DNA from 3 places in the Paenibacillus sp. VT-400 genome. Region 2 is predicted to be linked to each of the others. Evidence: a T-box and tRNA genes for the amino acid it is inferred to sense, from the RefSeq annotation. Region 2 holds a T-box; the other regions hold tRNA genes.
The links. A T-box is a leader RNA that pairs with one kind of tRNA and senses whether it is charged. The one in region 2 lies ahead of leuS (leucine--tRNA ligase), so its partner is inferred to be a tRNA-Leu.
Positions count from the first base shown of each region.

Region 1: it encodes a tRNA-Leu, which carries the amino acid that the T-box ahead of leuS (leucine--tRNA ligase) is inferred to sense. The anticodon was not compared.
Region 3: it encodes a tRNA-Leu, which carries the amino acid that the T-box ahead of leuS (leucine--tRNA ligase) is inferred to sense. The anticodon was not compared.

Region 1 covers NZ_LELF01000067.1:624,751-629,707, forward strand. Annotated here, with positions in the region: gene urtD (urea ABC transporter ATP-binding protein UrtD) at 1-97, shown strand, start outside; gene urtE (urea ABC transporter ATP-binding subunit UrtE) at 75-770, shown strand; gene EL84_RS30835 (hypothetical protein) at 801-1,436, opposite strand; gene EL84_RS13415 (hypothetical protein) at 1,464-1,667, opposite strand; gene EL84_RS13420 (urease accessory protein UreF) at 1,934-2,635, opposite strand; tRNA gene EL84_RS13425 (tRNA-Leu) at 3,080-3,162, shown strand; gene EL84_RS13430 (glutathione peroxidase) at 3,310-3,789, opposite strand; cyclic di-AMP (ydaO/yuaA leader) riboswitch at 4,161-4,336, shown strand; gene EL84_RS13435 (hypothetical protein) at 4,452-4,850, shown strand.
Region 2 covers NZ_LELF01000067.1:3,899,947-3,904,903, forward strand. Annotated here, with positions in the region: gene leuS (leucine--tRNA ligase) at 1-1,677, opposite strand, end outside; T-box leader at 1,756-2,025, opposite strand; gene EL84_RS27835 (phosphotransferase family protein) at 2,138-3,094, opposite strand; gene EL84_RS27840 (class I SAM-dependent DNA methyltransferase) at 3,317-4,087, opposite strand; gene EL84_RS27845 (S1 RNA-binding domain-containing protein) at 4,217-4,957, opposite strand, start outside.
Region 3 covers NZ_LELF01000067.1:1,204,344-1,209,300, reverse strand. Annotated here, with positions in the region: gene EL84_RS16170 (sn-glycerol-1-phosphate dehydrogenase) at 185-1,339, opposite strand; gene EL84_RS16165 (hypothetical protein) at 1,498-1,683, shown strand; tRNA gene EL84_RS16160 (tRNA-Leu) at 1,790-1,873, opposite strand; gene EL84_RS16155 (Gfo/Idh/MocA family protein) at 2,099-3,091, shown strand; gene EL84_RS16150 (winged helix-turn-helix transcriptional regulator) at 3,315-3,677, shown strand; gene EL84_RS16145 (sensor domain-containing diguanylate cyclase) at 3,729-4,957, opposite strand, start outside.

The DNA of each region.
Region 1 (4,957 bases), 3.3 Mb from region 2:
GGAAGGTACGATGGCGGAGGTACAGGCAGACCCGAAAGTGGCAGAAGTGTATCTGGGCAAAAGGAGGGATGACCATGCTGTCGCTGCAACGAATTGAATCCGGCTACGGGGAAAGCAATGTGCTTCGTGGTGTGAACCTGGATGTACCGCCTGGACAGGTGGTGTGTCTGATGGGCCGTAACGGTGTGGGGAAAACAACGTTGATGAAAACATTAATGGGGCTGCTCAAAACACGCAAGGGTAGTATTCAGTGGCAAAATCAGGAGTTATCCACCTTGGACACAGCCAAGCGGGCAAGGGCAGGGATTGGTTATGTACCGCAGGGGCGGGAGATTTTCCCGCAGCTTACGGTGAAAGAAAACTTATTGCTCGGTCTGGAGACAAGTGCACCGGGAGTAAAAACGTTCCCGGAGGATGTACTGGCGATGTTCCCGGTGCTTGCTACGATGTATGGACGGCAGGGCGGGGATCTGAGTGGTGGACAGCAGCAGCAGTTGGCATTCGCCCGGGCATTGGCTTCGCGTCCGGGGTTGTTGCTACTGGATGAGCCGACAGAAGGCATCCAGCCTTCTATCGTGGAGGACATTCGGCAGGTTATTTTGCAGCTCAAGGCAAAGGGGAACCTCTCGGTTCTGCTGGTAGAGCAGAGTATTGATTTTGTACGAAGTGCCGCAGATTACATCTATATCATGGACAAAGGAACCATAACCCTGCATGGGACACCGCAAGAACTGGATATGTCGCAGTTTGAACATCATCTCTCCGTATAGTTGTAGTTAGTCGGCCAGTGGAGAAAGGTTTTAGGAGCGCTTGTCCAGGATATTTGAGTATTTCGGATATAACCGCCGGATGCATTCCGGACAGATGTCATGCGTGAATTCGGCGTGGGTATGCTTCTCCAGATAACTCTCAACGGAGTTCCAGTGTTCCTCTTCGTCCTTGATTTGTTTGCAGACAGCGCAAATAGGCAGCAGTCCGCGCAATGTGCGCACTTCAGACAATGCTTTCTTCAATTGGTGTTCTGTCTTTCTTTGTTCGGTAATATCCATGTGTGCAATTAAAGCGAGATCGGTATCCAGAATTGAATTTGAATAAGATAGAGGGGTGAGTTCTACACGAAACCACCTCTTTTCGTTGTATACAGTATACACGCAGATGTCATATGTATGATTTCGATTAAAGGGTATTCCGCGTTCTTTCAAATTCTGTGCGACAAGTGCCATGTTAGCGTTCTTGCCTCGTTTTGCCCAGGCTTCCGTCAGGTGCAGGTAGTGTCTATGACTACTGTGTATATCCGGGTTTGGTGAGCATTGACCAAGTCCCTGTTGCCAGGCACGGTTACAACTTTGGATAATCCAATTGTCATCAACAATGATGAGCTGGTGACGTATGGACTGGAACGACAGCCTCTCCAGATCGGATGTAACATGTCTCATGGATGAGACCCTCCTTTGGCAGAAATCTTATCTCAGTTCATCTGGAATATCCAAAATATCAGCGACCAGGTGCCTGAATCGGGTTGCTTTGCGTGTGCCGTGAATAAGATTGGATAAACGATAGGGTGGGATGCCATGCTGTTCACAAAAGGTCTTCTGGTCCACTTGAAGTTCGGTTAGCCGTCGTTTGATGGCCCATCCGAACGGAGTAACTGGTTTTTTCTTGTTCAAAAGGGTTCACCCCTGGTTAGAATGTAGTATTCAGCCGCCCTTTCTTCATGTAGAATATATAGAAATGCGAGCTGTATGTTTTATTATATACGTAAATTCGTCATCTAACAATTAAAAAAGACGGAAAAAAGTGTATTTTGTGATTATAAATGGCGTAAATACGTAAATAAAACAAATGAAATGACAAAAAACACGTCGGCAAGGAGGTTGCCGCGTGTTTTTTAGTTTTTTTGAATGAAGGGGAGCAGGCATGAGGAGGAAGAGGATTAGGCCCTGTAGGCATGAAGTCCAGCTCCGAGCATATGGAAACTGGGGAAAAACGATTTCATGGACATCGAGGTTGGCTGTGCCAGTCCATCCGCAGCCGAGGCGCTGACGGTCTTCCATTCATTCTCCAGATCTGTGGCCAGGCGGACCATCAGATCCTTGGTTGTATCGTTGTTCAGGGGAATGACTTTGGAGGCTTCGGTTATGCAGGCATTCATGGCTGAATGCAGGTAACCAAGGACCGCCTCCTCGACCGGGATGTCGAGGTGGTGGTTAATCCAGGCGTGAACAGTGGAGAGGCAGCCAACCGAATCGTATTTGGCAAAGATCTGTTCGAGCTGGCTGAATTCAATCCAGGGGTGCAGAGCTCGTGCGAGTCTGATCAATCGTTTACCCATGGCGGCAGCTTGTTCTCTGAGATCTCCAGGGGTTCGCTGAACATGGACGAGCTTGTCGATCAGAGCTATCCGCCATGTATCCTTGTGATCTGTTGCGGTATAGATGCCTTTGATAGCCATACCTTCAAGACGAACGATGCTCGGATGCAACTGACAACGCATGAATGATTCGAGATCTTCAGCATTACGAATGGTACCCTCCCTGATATGGATATCCATGCCGAAGGAATGGGTGAACCCTCCAACCTGAATAGAGGAATCAAGCAGTTTGACATAATCGAGCAGCTTATTCCCACGGTTCACAATCATTCGCCTCCTGTGTTCGTTAAATGTCACTTAAAGTAACATTTATGTTCCTTTTTGTTTGCTTTGTGTTTAGAAATCCGAATTATATGATAGTTATCATCCCATAAATGTCCGCTTTTTGTCAATAGTATCCGTGAAAATTAATGGATTAAATCTGGAATTTAATATTTGTGTTATTTTATATAACTCATTGTGTTATTTATGTGGTGAAGTGCAGGGAGGACTATATATAAGGAAGGACTATATATAAATGAATCAACAAGATCGGCTCTTACCGAAAAAGAGGGGATCAAATCTAATCATATGCAGTTCATGGGTAAAGATGACGAGATTATGCGATTTTTGATGAAAATGCCTAGCTGAAAAAGAAGTATTAAAAAATACTTTACTTTTAGTTCTGAACCCGGTATAATCAATTCTGTTGCCGATTATTTACGACATGCGGTCGTGGTGGAATGGCAGACACGCTATCTTGAGGGGGTAGTGGGCGTATGCCCGTGGAGGTTCGAGTCCTCTCGACCGCATCATATGAACGATTAAAAAGAAGCTTTCCATTAATGGGAAGCTTCTTTTTTTTGTCTTTTTCGAACAGTATGACATCTGGGTTGAAAAAAGGCCATCCATTACCGGAGGAATGTTGCTCTACCTTCCGGCTACGGGTGGCCTGTGTATTATTTTTGCAGCAAATTCTTGATATCTTCTTCAATCTTGTCCGGTGTTGTTTTGGGAGCATAACGTTTAATGACCTGTCCGTTCTGATCCACGAGGAATTTGGTGAAATTCCATTTGATTGCTTTGGAGCCGAGCAGGCCAGGAGCTTCTGTGCTCAGGTGTTGGAAAAGAGGGTGAGCGCTTGAGCCGTTCACATCAATTTTCTCAAACATGGGGAAGCTCACGCCATAATTCATCTGACAGAACTCGGCAATATCGTCGGAAGATCCTTTTTCCTGTGCAAACTGGTTGCTTGGGAAACCAAGAACTTCAAATGGAGCATCTTGAAACTTGTCTTGCAATTCTTGCAGACCTTTGAATTGAGGGGTAAGGCCGCATGAGCTTGCCGTATTCACAATCAGGAGCACTTTGTCACGGTAGTCGGACATTTCAACTTCTTGACCGCGAAGGGTATTCACTTTGTAATCGTAGACTGTCATCTAAATCGCCTCCATTTATTTACTCTTATATCTTCTATTATATTGGTTGCAATTAAATATTGCAAAACTAATATGGTGTTAAAAGAATCAAAACAGGCCAGTTGTGCTGAATACGTGAATGAATTACGAAGGGATTTTCGTCAGAGTGAGAATTAGATAGCCTTGAAGAGATGGATAGAGTATAACCTTATTGTAAGCGTTATTATGAACGAGTATTGGCAAAAATCTGCCGATTCGGTGATCTGTAAGGACTTTACACCGTCATGGCGGGGGTGTATGATTCATAACGTAATTTCAATTTAAACTAAATTGTACTTGAAAAACGAAACAAACGATAATATCGCTCGATCTTACCTTAAGATATACGAACGATGTTTTAATCGCTGAGTTTCCATTCATTAATGAATGGGAAACGGGGGAACCAACGGAATGCGCTGTCCAGGACAGTGGGCATTCATGGGGTGAATTTTCCGGTGACAGCCGGAAATAGGGCGACTCTCGCGCCCGAATCCGTCAGCTAACCTCGTAAGCGTTAAAGGGAGAGGCAACAAGCCGTACGCTGGTTCATGGTGTTTTCGCCATGGGTTATTTAAGAAGCGTTCGGGAGGCCTTGGTCCCCCACGCTTCTTTTTTGTTGTCTTTTCACGCCAAGGGAGGAACGAATGATGGATACTGAGATGATCTTAGTGACTGCTCCAAATGAAGCAGGACGCAAATTTATCAAATTGCTGATGTACAAAAAAATGCCGTTTGCCGTTCTAACCAACAGTGCAGGGGAAGAGCGAAGACTCCGTAGAATCGGAGTAGAACATGTCATTCGCATGAATACGGCTGCAGCTCAAAAATGGTTTTTGCCGCAGGGCAGCGTAGGCAACGTGTTTATTTTCGAGAACAGCCTGAATCTGACCTGTCGTTATTTACAGATCTGCCGTTCATGGACATCGAAATCCCTGTGCGTCATTACGGAGCAGAGTCATCCTAAGGGCATCTATCGGGGCATGGGCGCAGACCGGATTGTATATTCGCTCAATGGGGAAGTTGGCTTTCTCCTCAATGGTTAATGCCATAGCTTGTGATTGCTCAGGTGTAAGGTGCCTGTTATAATTGAATGTATTAGAATCAATTTCAGAATTCACTCAAGGTATTATGAAATTGATTCATCGATAAA
Region 2 (4,957 bases):
CAGATCATACAGCACTTTGTGCCAGAAACGAGCGTACAGCAAGTGAAGTACGGCGTGCTCTGCTCCGCCAATGTACAGATCAACTGGCAGCCACTGCTGCTGTTTCTCCTTGGAGATCAGTTCCTTGTCATTGCGCGGATCGATAAAGCGCAGGTAATACCAGCAGCTACCCGCCCATTGTGGCATGGTATTGGTCTCGCGACGTGCCTTCATTCCCGTTTCCGGATCTACCGTATTCACCCACTCCGTAACATTCGCCAGTGGTGATTCTCCTGTACCCGAAGGTTTGATCTGGTCGATATCAGGCAGCAGCAGTGGAAGTTGATCCTCAGGTACGGTCTTCATCGTTCCGTCTTCCAGATGCAGAATCGGGATTGGCTCACCCCAGTAACGCTGACGGCTGAACAGCCAATCGCGCAGACGATAGGTCACTTTCCCTTGTCCTTTACCGTTCTCTTCCAACCAAGCAATCATCTTGGCAACCGCTTCTTCATTATTCAGTCCGTTCAAGAAATCGGAATTCACATGTGCGCCATCACCCGAATATGCCTCTTGTGTAACGTCTCCACCTTGAATAACCTCGATGATATCCAGACCGAACTGCTTCGCAAATTCCCAGTCACGCGCATCATGACCCGGAACTGCCATAACCGCACCTGTGCCGTAACCTGCAAGAACGTAATCAGCAATCCAGATCGGCAGTTTTGCACCATTAACAGGGTTGATTGCATAAGCGCCAGTGAATACACCTGTTTTGTCTTTGGCCAAATCTGTACGTTCCAGATCACTCTTACGAGAAGCCTGCTCCTGATAAGCCTGAATCGCTTCATGTTGGTCATCGGTTGTAATTGCTTCTACCAATTCATGTTCTGGAGCAAGTACTGCAAAGCTCGCACCGAACAATGTGTCCGCACGGGTAGTGAACACCTTGATAACTTCCTCGCGACCCTCAATGGCAAATACAACTTCCGCACCTGTTGATTTACCGATCCAGTTGCGCTGCATATCCTTGATGCTTTCAGACCAATCCAGCTCTTCCAGGTCTTCCAACAGACGCTCTGCATACTCGGTAATTCTCAGAACCCATTGACGCATCGGTTTGCGTACAACCGGATGTCCACCACGTTCACTCTTGCCATCAATAACCTCTTCATTAGCAAGTACCGTTCCAAGGGCTTCACACCAGTTAACTGCAACTTCATCCACATAAGCCAAGCCTTTATTGTACAGCTGAATAAAGATCCATTGTGTCCATTTATAGTATTCAGGGTCCGTTGTGCTGATCTCACGATCCCAGTCATAGGAGAAACCAAGCGATTTGATCTGGCGACGGAAATTGTCAATATTACGGAATGTAATATCTCGTGGATGTTCACCTGTATCCAGTGCATGCTGCTCAGCAGGCAGACCGAAAGCATCCCAACCCATTGGGTGCAATACGTTGTAACCGCGCATACGTTTGTAACGGGAAACGATATCCGTTGCCGTATATCCTTCCGGGTGACCTACGTGCAGACCTGAACCGGATGGATAAGGGAACATATCCAGTGCATAAAATTTCGGTTTAGCAGGGTCCTCACCCGTTTTAAACGTTTTATTTGCATCCCAATATTGCTGCCAACTTTTTTCCATGACTTGTGGCTGATAGCCGTGTTTCGGCTGGTTATTCTCACTCATCTATTGTTCCTCCTTCAGGTTATTCACTTTAGCTTTAATTGCAACAAAAAAACCTCAGCATCCCGTAGCGTTTGCAGCGCTAGGGACGAGAGGTTGAATTCCCGTGGTACCACCCTAGTTAGTGGACGAACGTGCTTCGTCATCCACTCCCTTTGGACCTGTAACGGCGGTTAACCGATGCGGATTTCCATTCCTGAACCCAAGCTTTATACAAGCAGGTTAAACAGAATGGTGTAATCACCGCATTTCTCCAAGGCGAGTTCGCAAATCACTGTCAACCGGCTTGCACCAACCGCCGGCTCTCTGTTATGTACAGGAATTACTACTGATCCTTATCATCGAAATATGTATACAATATCGGGACCATTATATAAAAAAGCAAGCCCAAAGTCAATATTACACGTTATAATGACCCTTTTAAGTCACACGGTTCGTACCGTTCAATAATACTCGTTGCTGTTCAGGATAACCGAAAACGCTCAATGCCTTCCTCCAGATTATGAATGGTCCAATTCACATGTTCCTGATTATCATATTGACGATAAGCGCACTCAATGCGCAGCACCAGATCAAAGTACAAGTCATAGAGACTTCTTCTTTTCAGCTCACTTTCAGTCGTAATCTCATGCCCATACCCTTTCACAAAACCGGGTGTATAGTTAAAATGACTGAAATAATGCTCCATCAGAGGATCTGCCCACAGAGAACGTTCAAAATCAATAATCGCTGTGATACGACCTTTGTCTACTAGAACATTGCCATCCCACAGATCCCAACTCACAAGAACAGGTTCTTTTACATCGTCCAGCACATCCGATTTCTCTTCAATCAAGCGTCTCAATTCAGGATAATCGATTGAAAATTTAATTCCGGCTTCTTCCCCGTCGGTAAGAATATCATCCATCAGATTCATAAATGCTTCTTTCCATGTGGAATATTGCTGTTTTTGCTCCGAGAAATATCCAAACTTCTCGCCTTTGATTTCATTAATTCGACGATTGTACCGACCGAGCTGGTGTTCAATGGCCTCCTGCTCTTCCGCAGAATATTGATCCTTGACCTGATTATAGGGTGTTCCAGACATGTACTCCATGATAAAATAACGCGCTGAAGCCATAGTTAACGAATCATCATAAGCCAGCACTTGGGGTACGGGAACATCCTGTAGCTCCGTGATGAGGCGTAGCGCCTCAATCTCAGCAATCATGAGATCCTGCTCACAGCGCATCAGATTTGTCGAAGCCGACGGTGCAATTTTGAGTACCACTCGCTGTGCGTCACTCAGTGTAATGAGATATGCATGATTGGCCCAGCCATCCACCATTTCCTTGTAGTCCTGTATACTTGCAGAGAAATGCTGCTCTATTATGGCATTCAACTGTTCTGACGTAAGTCTTGTTTTATATGTACTTTCCATTTCTACACCTCACATTGACATTTGATTTATTTCCTCAGAAAACGCTTTCTATCCGACTATTATCACCTTCTTTACTTTAACTGGCAATACTTTTTGTCACGTCGTTATGTCTTTTCTTGCATTCCTCTACCCTATTTAAGACTATTGCTATTCATTCTCCATAAAAAAATCAAACAAAAAACTGCCCTTATGCACCATAAGGACAGTTCTCATTATTCGCTCTTACTTCACAGCCACGTAGAACAAGCGCTGTGCGCTGTCTCCAGCTTCTTTCCATTCAAAATCCGCATATACCTTCACGTCTCTAAAACCTGCCTTGGACAACTCAAGCTTCATCCAGTCCGGGTTATATGCACGCTGGACATGAACTTCTTCAAACCGCTGATACATATCCTTGCTACCATCATCCACACGCGAAAAAATACTGAGATGATGTTCGATCTCACAGCGATCCTGATCCAGATCACATGTCCAAATATACGACACGGAGCGCTCATCCAGTACAAAAGGCTGCTCTTCATCATAACGAATAAGGGTATTGGGATGATGCACATCAAACAGGAACGTTCCACCAGGCTTCAGCATCTCGTATGTCCGCTGGAAAGTACGAACGACATCTTCTTGTTCAAGCAAATAATTGACACAATCACAGAAAGATATCACCGAATCCACAGGTTCCGGAACTCGCCATTCCCGCATATCCTGTTGCACCCAACGGACACTGCCCTCGCGATACAAGCGATGTCCCTGAGGCGTAGCCTCCATCTTGCTGCGCGCAACCGACAGCATATCTGATGAGAGGTCAATGCCTGTAACTTCGAAACCGGAGTTCACGAGCGGGATCGTAATGGAGCCCGTTCCACAGCCAAGTTCAGCGACACTTTTGGGCATTCCATGCTTTTCCCATGCTGTTCTTGCAAACCTTATCCAGTCCGGATAAGGCATATCTTCCATTAATTCATCATACACATACGCAAATTTCCGGTAAGACATGTCAGGCACCGCACTTTCAATTTCATTTTCCAATCCTGTTAACAAAAGAAAAGACAGGGGCATCCGGTGTTTACCCAGCCTATCCCTGCCTTCTCCGAGTTCCATATTACAACTATTTAATCAGGAAGATTACTTGTTTTCATTTTGATCCGCAGGAGCAGATTCGGACAGATACGTCCAGCTTTCCTTTTGGACCACCAATCCGTCTTTCATCAATTTGCCCAAGGCACGCTTGAAGGCAGACTTACTGATGCCAAAGCGCTGCTTGATGATATCCGGCGGAGTTGCATCCGAGTATGGCATGCCGCCCATAGGACGCTCTTTCATAAAGGCGAGCAGTTTGTCTGCATCTTCGTTACGTCCAACTTGTTTGAGTTGAGTCATGGCCAGATTCACACGTCCGTCTTCACGTACCAGTGTCACCCGACATTTAACTTTCTCACCAAGACGCAGCATATGACTACGTTCGGATGAATGAATCATACCAATCGCGCCAAAGCCCAGTACACCGCCCTCTACAAGTACAAAAGTACCCATCTGCAGTGGCTTGTATACCGTCGCTTCAACCCACTCGTTTAACCATGAAGTTGGAGCATGGAAAGACAATGGTGAAAGCTCACGTTCCCCGGCCAATTTGGCACGCAGACGTCCCTGCTTGTCATGTTCCATGATTACAAAGACTTCATCCCCCACTTGAGGACGCAGTTCTTCCAATTCAGGCAATTCACGAATAGGAAGCAGCAATTGCCGTCCAAGGCCCATTTCCAGGAAACAGCCCAGTCGTGGGTGAACATCAGCCACAACCAGTCGTGCCATTTCGCCAAGCATGAGATAAGGCTTTTTCATCGTTACGGCCAGACGATCTTCTGT
Region 3 (4,957 bases), 2.7 Mb from region 2:
GAGGCCAGAGCCTTTTTTAAAATAAATGCATGCCTTCTCTCTCGGATTTGAAGCACTGTTCTGGCTATTCCATCAGAAATGTCAGATAACCTTCCCTTTTTCGTCTTTTGCTCCCAAGGAGAGCCATTACAGCCCGCTACAAGCGAAGTTAATGCATTTCATCATGATCATTCTCTCTAAAATGTCATCCTAGTCTCGTGTTTAACACTTCATTGATATATCTCAATCCGGTATATCGAGGACGAAGCGTATGCGCTGTGTTGAATGCATGTTCCACCATCTCCGGGGTTACACCGAGTTGCTCAGTAGTCACAGGTCCACCTACTTGTTCCAACCATGCGATGAGCTGAGAAGCCTCCGGCAATTGGTCATATATCCCAAACACCGGTTCACCCGATGTCTGTGCAAGTTCTTTATATTTCACCGTAAGCAATGCACAAACTACGCCAACTTTGGCACCATGCAGAACCGGCCTTTCTCCCGCTTGCATCAGATCCATCTCCAAAATATGGGATAGATGATGCTCACCTCCGGATGCCGGACGGGAATGGTCAATGATCAGCATGGAGATACCGGAAACAATTAATGCGTCCATTAATACAGCTACTCCCTCTGCTCGCCCCTCCGCAATCGCTTGTACATGATCTATGCAGGTATTCAGCGCTTCTTCTGTCATCCGATAAGCAACCGGACAGAACGGTTCCCCGCCCAGATCACGAGAAACAATCCAATCTGCAAGGGAAGTATATTTGCCAAGCATATCTCCGAATCCGGCAGCCGTCATCACTTGGGGAGCTTGCTCCAGGATATTCATATCAGCAAAAATGGCTTCAGGCGGAACAGCCTGAAATGTCTGTTTGATTCCGCTTACAATTAAGGGTGCACCCGCAGAGGTAAAGCCATCTACTGAAGCCGCTGTGGGTATCGACAGAAAGGGCTTATTCATTTTGGAACAAACAAATCTCACCAGATCATGAATGGTACCTGAACCCACCGCAATTACAGCCTGACTTTCGAGTCTCACACCCAACATAACCTGCACAATAGCTGCTTCATCCGCAATGATATCCCCCGTGCGATTCTCCGGTAGAGCGATCTCATCCACATGCATTCCCGCTTTGCGAATACTACTCAGCACATCAGATCCGGCGGCCCGAAACGTATGTTGATCATAAACAACCGTCACCTGACGATATCTTTGCTCAGACAAATAACCCGGTAACCTCTGAATGGCCCCAGCTTCCAGATGTATCAGCATATCCACCACTCGGTGTTGATGACCGCAAGCACACTGCTGTGCTTCCTCATTCCATGCTGCAATTCGTTCGTTCATATTCATTCGCCCTTACCCTCCCATATGAGATATCATGCATAATTAACGGGTTAAAACCACAAGATAAAAAAGGAAATAAAATGTGATGATTTTCCTGATCACACTTTACTGCCTGTACCCAATATTTGCAAATCCATATCTCACTTTTCCAAGTAGGTGAAGCAATGAAATTAACAAAAGAATTAGGAATTTCGCTCGGTTTTCTCGCCGGAACCACTTTTGGCAGCGGTATCGCTTTTTTGTTTCGTCTCCAGTCGGTTGAAGTGGTTGCCAGTGTAACGCTATTTGGTATTGCAGGAGCCATTGCCGGGATCATCACGGCAGTCATTCTGCGCCAGCGGCAACATTAGCATTAGCATGCTGGTAGCAAAATGCAGGCTTCACACGAATGATCCACAAAATAAAAAAAGGTCCGTGAATTGCCCTAGAGCAACTCACGAACCTTTTTTTGTTAGATGCGGTCGAGAGGACTCGAACCTCCACGGGGGTTAGCCCACACGGACCTGAACCGTGCGCGTCTGCCAATTCCGCCACGACCGCATAATATGTATCTCCTCATCCATCGATGAAAAGCGTTCCGGTGAAACAATTCCTTGTTTTACCGTAATTCAGAGTATACATGCTCCAAAATAAAAATGCAACTTCTTTTTTATTCATTCAAGAAAAGGACATATGTCCTTTTTTCTCAACTTCAAACACCCTATCGTAGCATTAAACAACAAATATACCATCCATAAGAATGCAAAAATGAAGGAGAGATCCACCTTGAAAACAACCCATCTGTGCTTTATCGGTGCCGGGTTTCATGCGTCCACGAATATTTACCCTTCTGTTGTTGAAGCCGGAGCGCAGATCCAGGCCATTGCCACACGCAGTATGGAACGCTCTGAAGCAGCTCTGCTGCGATTTGGCAGCAACGGACAAGCGTATGATAATGCTCAGCTTATGTTGCAGCAGGAAATCTGTGACGGAGTCGTTGTGGTCGCCCAGCCTGTAGATCAGACCGCTCTTGTTCTCGAATGCATTCGGGCTGGCAAGAATGTATACGTGGATAAGCCGCTCGGATGGAACGCAGCGGAAGCCGCCACTGTAGCAGAAGCTGCCGAGCAGGCTGGCGTCGTTGTCATGGTCGGTTTTATGAAACGTTATGCCCCCATATACATGAAGCTGAAGGAGCTAATTGATAGTGGTTCGCTAGGTAATGTACGTTCATTCCAGATGAAATTCGCTGTAGACAGTACCCCATTTTGCAAGGATGAGGAACAGTTCATGAAGCTCGCTGCCATTCATATGGTCGATCTGATGCGTTACTTATTCGGAGAAGTAATACGAGTTACAGGTACAACCGTGAAGGATGGGGAACACATTAATCAAAGCATTTCCCTTGTATTTGAAAATAACGTAGTAGGTAGCGCTTATTTTACCGGCATGAGTGCTTGGTCACGGGAGAGTGAAAGTGTACTCGTCACCTTTGACAACGGATTTGCGTCAGCTGAAGAGATCAACATACTTACTGTTCATCAATCCCGGAGCTCGACCAGCCTTCCCTGGAAATCTCTCGAGGAGCAAGATATTGTATATACACCTTCCGGATCTCCCATGTCAGGAGCTTATCGTGACCTTTATCTACGCGGGTTTGTTGGTGAAATGGCGCACTTCATCGCGTGTTGCCAGAATCAGACTGTCCCACATTCCAGTGCCAAGGATAATATTGCAACGATGGCTCTATGTGACTCCATTCTATCGTCACTGAAGTAGCGTATATACGCTCATCATCATATTTTATACATCCAGCGAAGAGCCTGAAACCGGGGCTCTTTTTTATATTATAGACATCAGCACATCTGCCTTGCCCTAGAGTTAGGGTTTATAATCTGCATCATAAGTGATATGCTCATTCATGAACTATACGTACTTTATGTAATATAACCACCCAAATAGATACTATAGAAAATCACCGTAAAGTGGAGGTGTAGTTATAATGAAAAAGGACGCAACCAAGCTATGTCCCGCGCCATACGGCTGTTCCGTGGAAGTTACCCTCAGTGTGATCGGAGGCAAATGGAAAGGTGCCATTTTGTATCATTTATTCTCCGGTCCTTTGAGATTTAACGAGATCCGAAAATTGTTTCCTGACATTACCCAGCGTATGCTCACCCTGCAACTTCGAGAGTTGGAAAGCAGCGGAATTGTTCATCGTGAAATATACCCCCAGATCCCACCTAAAGTGGAGTATTCCCTCACACCATTTGGTGAAACGTTACGGCCGATTATCTTCAGCATGCGAGATTGGGGAGAAACGTATACAAATGAGGTTCTGGCCAGATCCTCACAAGAGGTATAGTACACAAAAGAAGCTGTCCCTGGTTTTTAAGGGAACAGCTTCTTTGCTTGCTTATTTAATAACCGATTGGATCGTAACCGTACGGTTACGTCCCTCTTCCTTCGCTTGATACAATGCATTATCCGCCAGGTGAAACAGTTCTGTGGATGTTGTGGAGTGCTTGGGATATTCAGCAATTCCAGCCGAGATGGTCACGGAACGATCTATAGGCAATACGCTTTCTTCGACCGTTATTCGGATACGTTCAGCAATCTCAAAAGCGACGTTAGACTCGGAATTTCTTAACAAGACTACAAATTCCTCTCCACCAAACCGGGCGCAGACATCTTCTGGTCGAACAGACAATTGAATGATATTGGCAATGTGTTTCAATACTTCATCCCCAGCATGATGCCCGAATGTATCATTAATGGACTTGAAGCGGTCGATATCCAGAACAATAATGGAGAATGGCGCCTCATCCTGAATCCATTCCTGAATGACTTCTTCGAAGGTTCTGCGATTGTTCATGCCTGTTAAAACATCTGTTCTGGCATCATAGACAAGTTGGTTTGTCTGTTTCCTAAAGTTCGCCAATGCGCCAACAACTGCTCTTGTTAGAAGGTCTGCCTCTCTATTCCAGTGAGGTTTCATCACAGGCAGTTCTACTTGTCCCTTATCGACCTGATTCACCAAATCAGCCAGCATAGCAAAAGGACTGGCCAGCTTGCGTGCAACCCGAACCACAATAAGGGTCAGGATCAGGAAAGGCACTGAGGTGTACAGCAACAACATACGGATATGATGATTCAACTGATCGTACACCGTTTGGGTTGGAGACACGATTACGACGCCCCAATCTGTTGATGGAACTTTGTAATAACCTGCAAGCGAATCCACACCTGCCAGGTTTTTGTATTGTTCTTTACCGTGCTTGTTTACTAGCAGCTTTTGCACCACTTCATTTTTACTGACATTTTCACCAATTCGGTTGGTGTTAGGGTGAAATAACAAAGTGCCCTTCTTATCCACAATAAAAAAGTAGGACCCATTACTTGTCTTGAGCTGACTGCCAAAAGACAGACTCAATATATTATTTTCCTGCAAAAAGATATTTCCACCAATCGTTCCTTGGTACTCCCCTGCCGAATCAAAGATCGGTTCACTGACAAATACAATTCTGCGTTTGGTTCTGGGTGTCTGGTACGCTTCGGAGATATACGAAGTCCTCAAGCTAACCGCTTCTTTTGCTGCATTGGAACTAACATGGTGACCTACGCTAGCCTGTGAGTAAGGTGAGG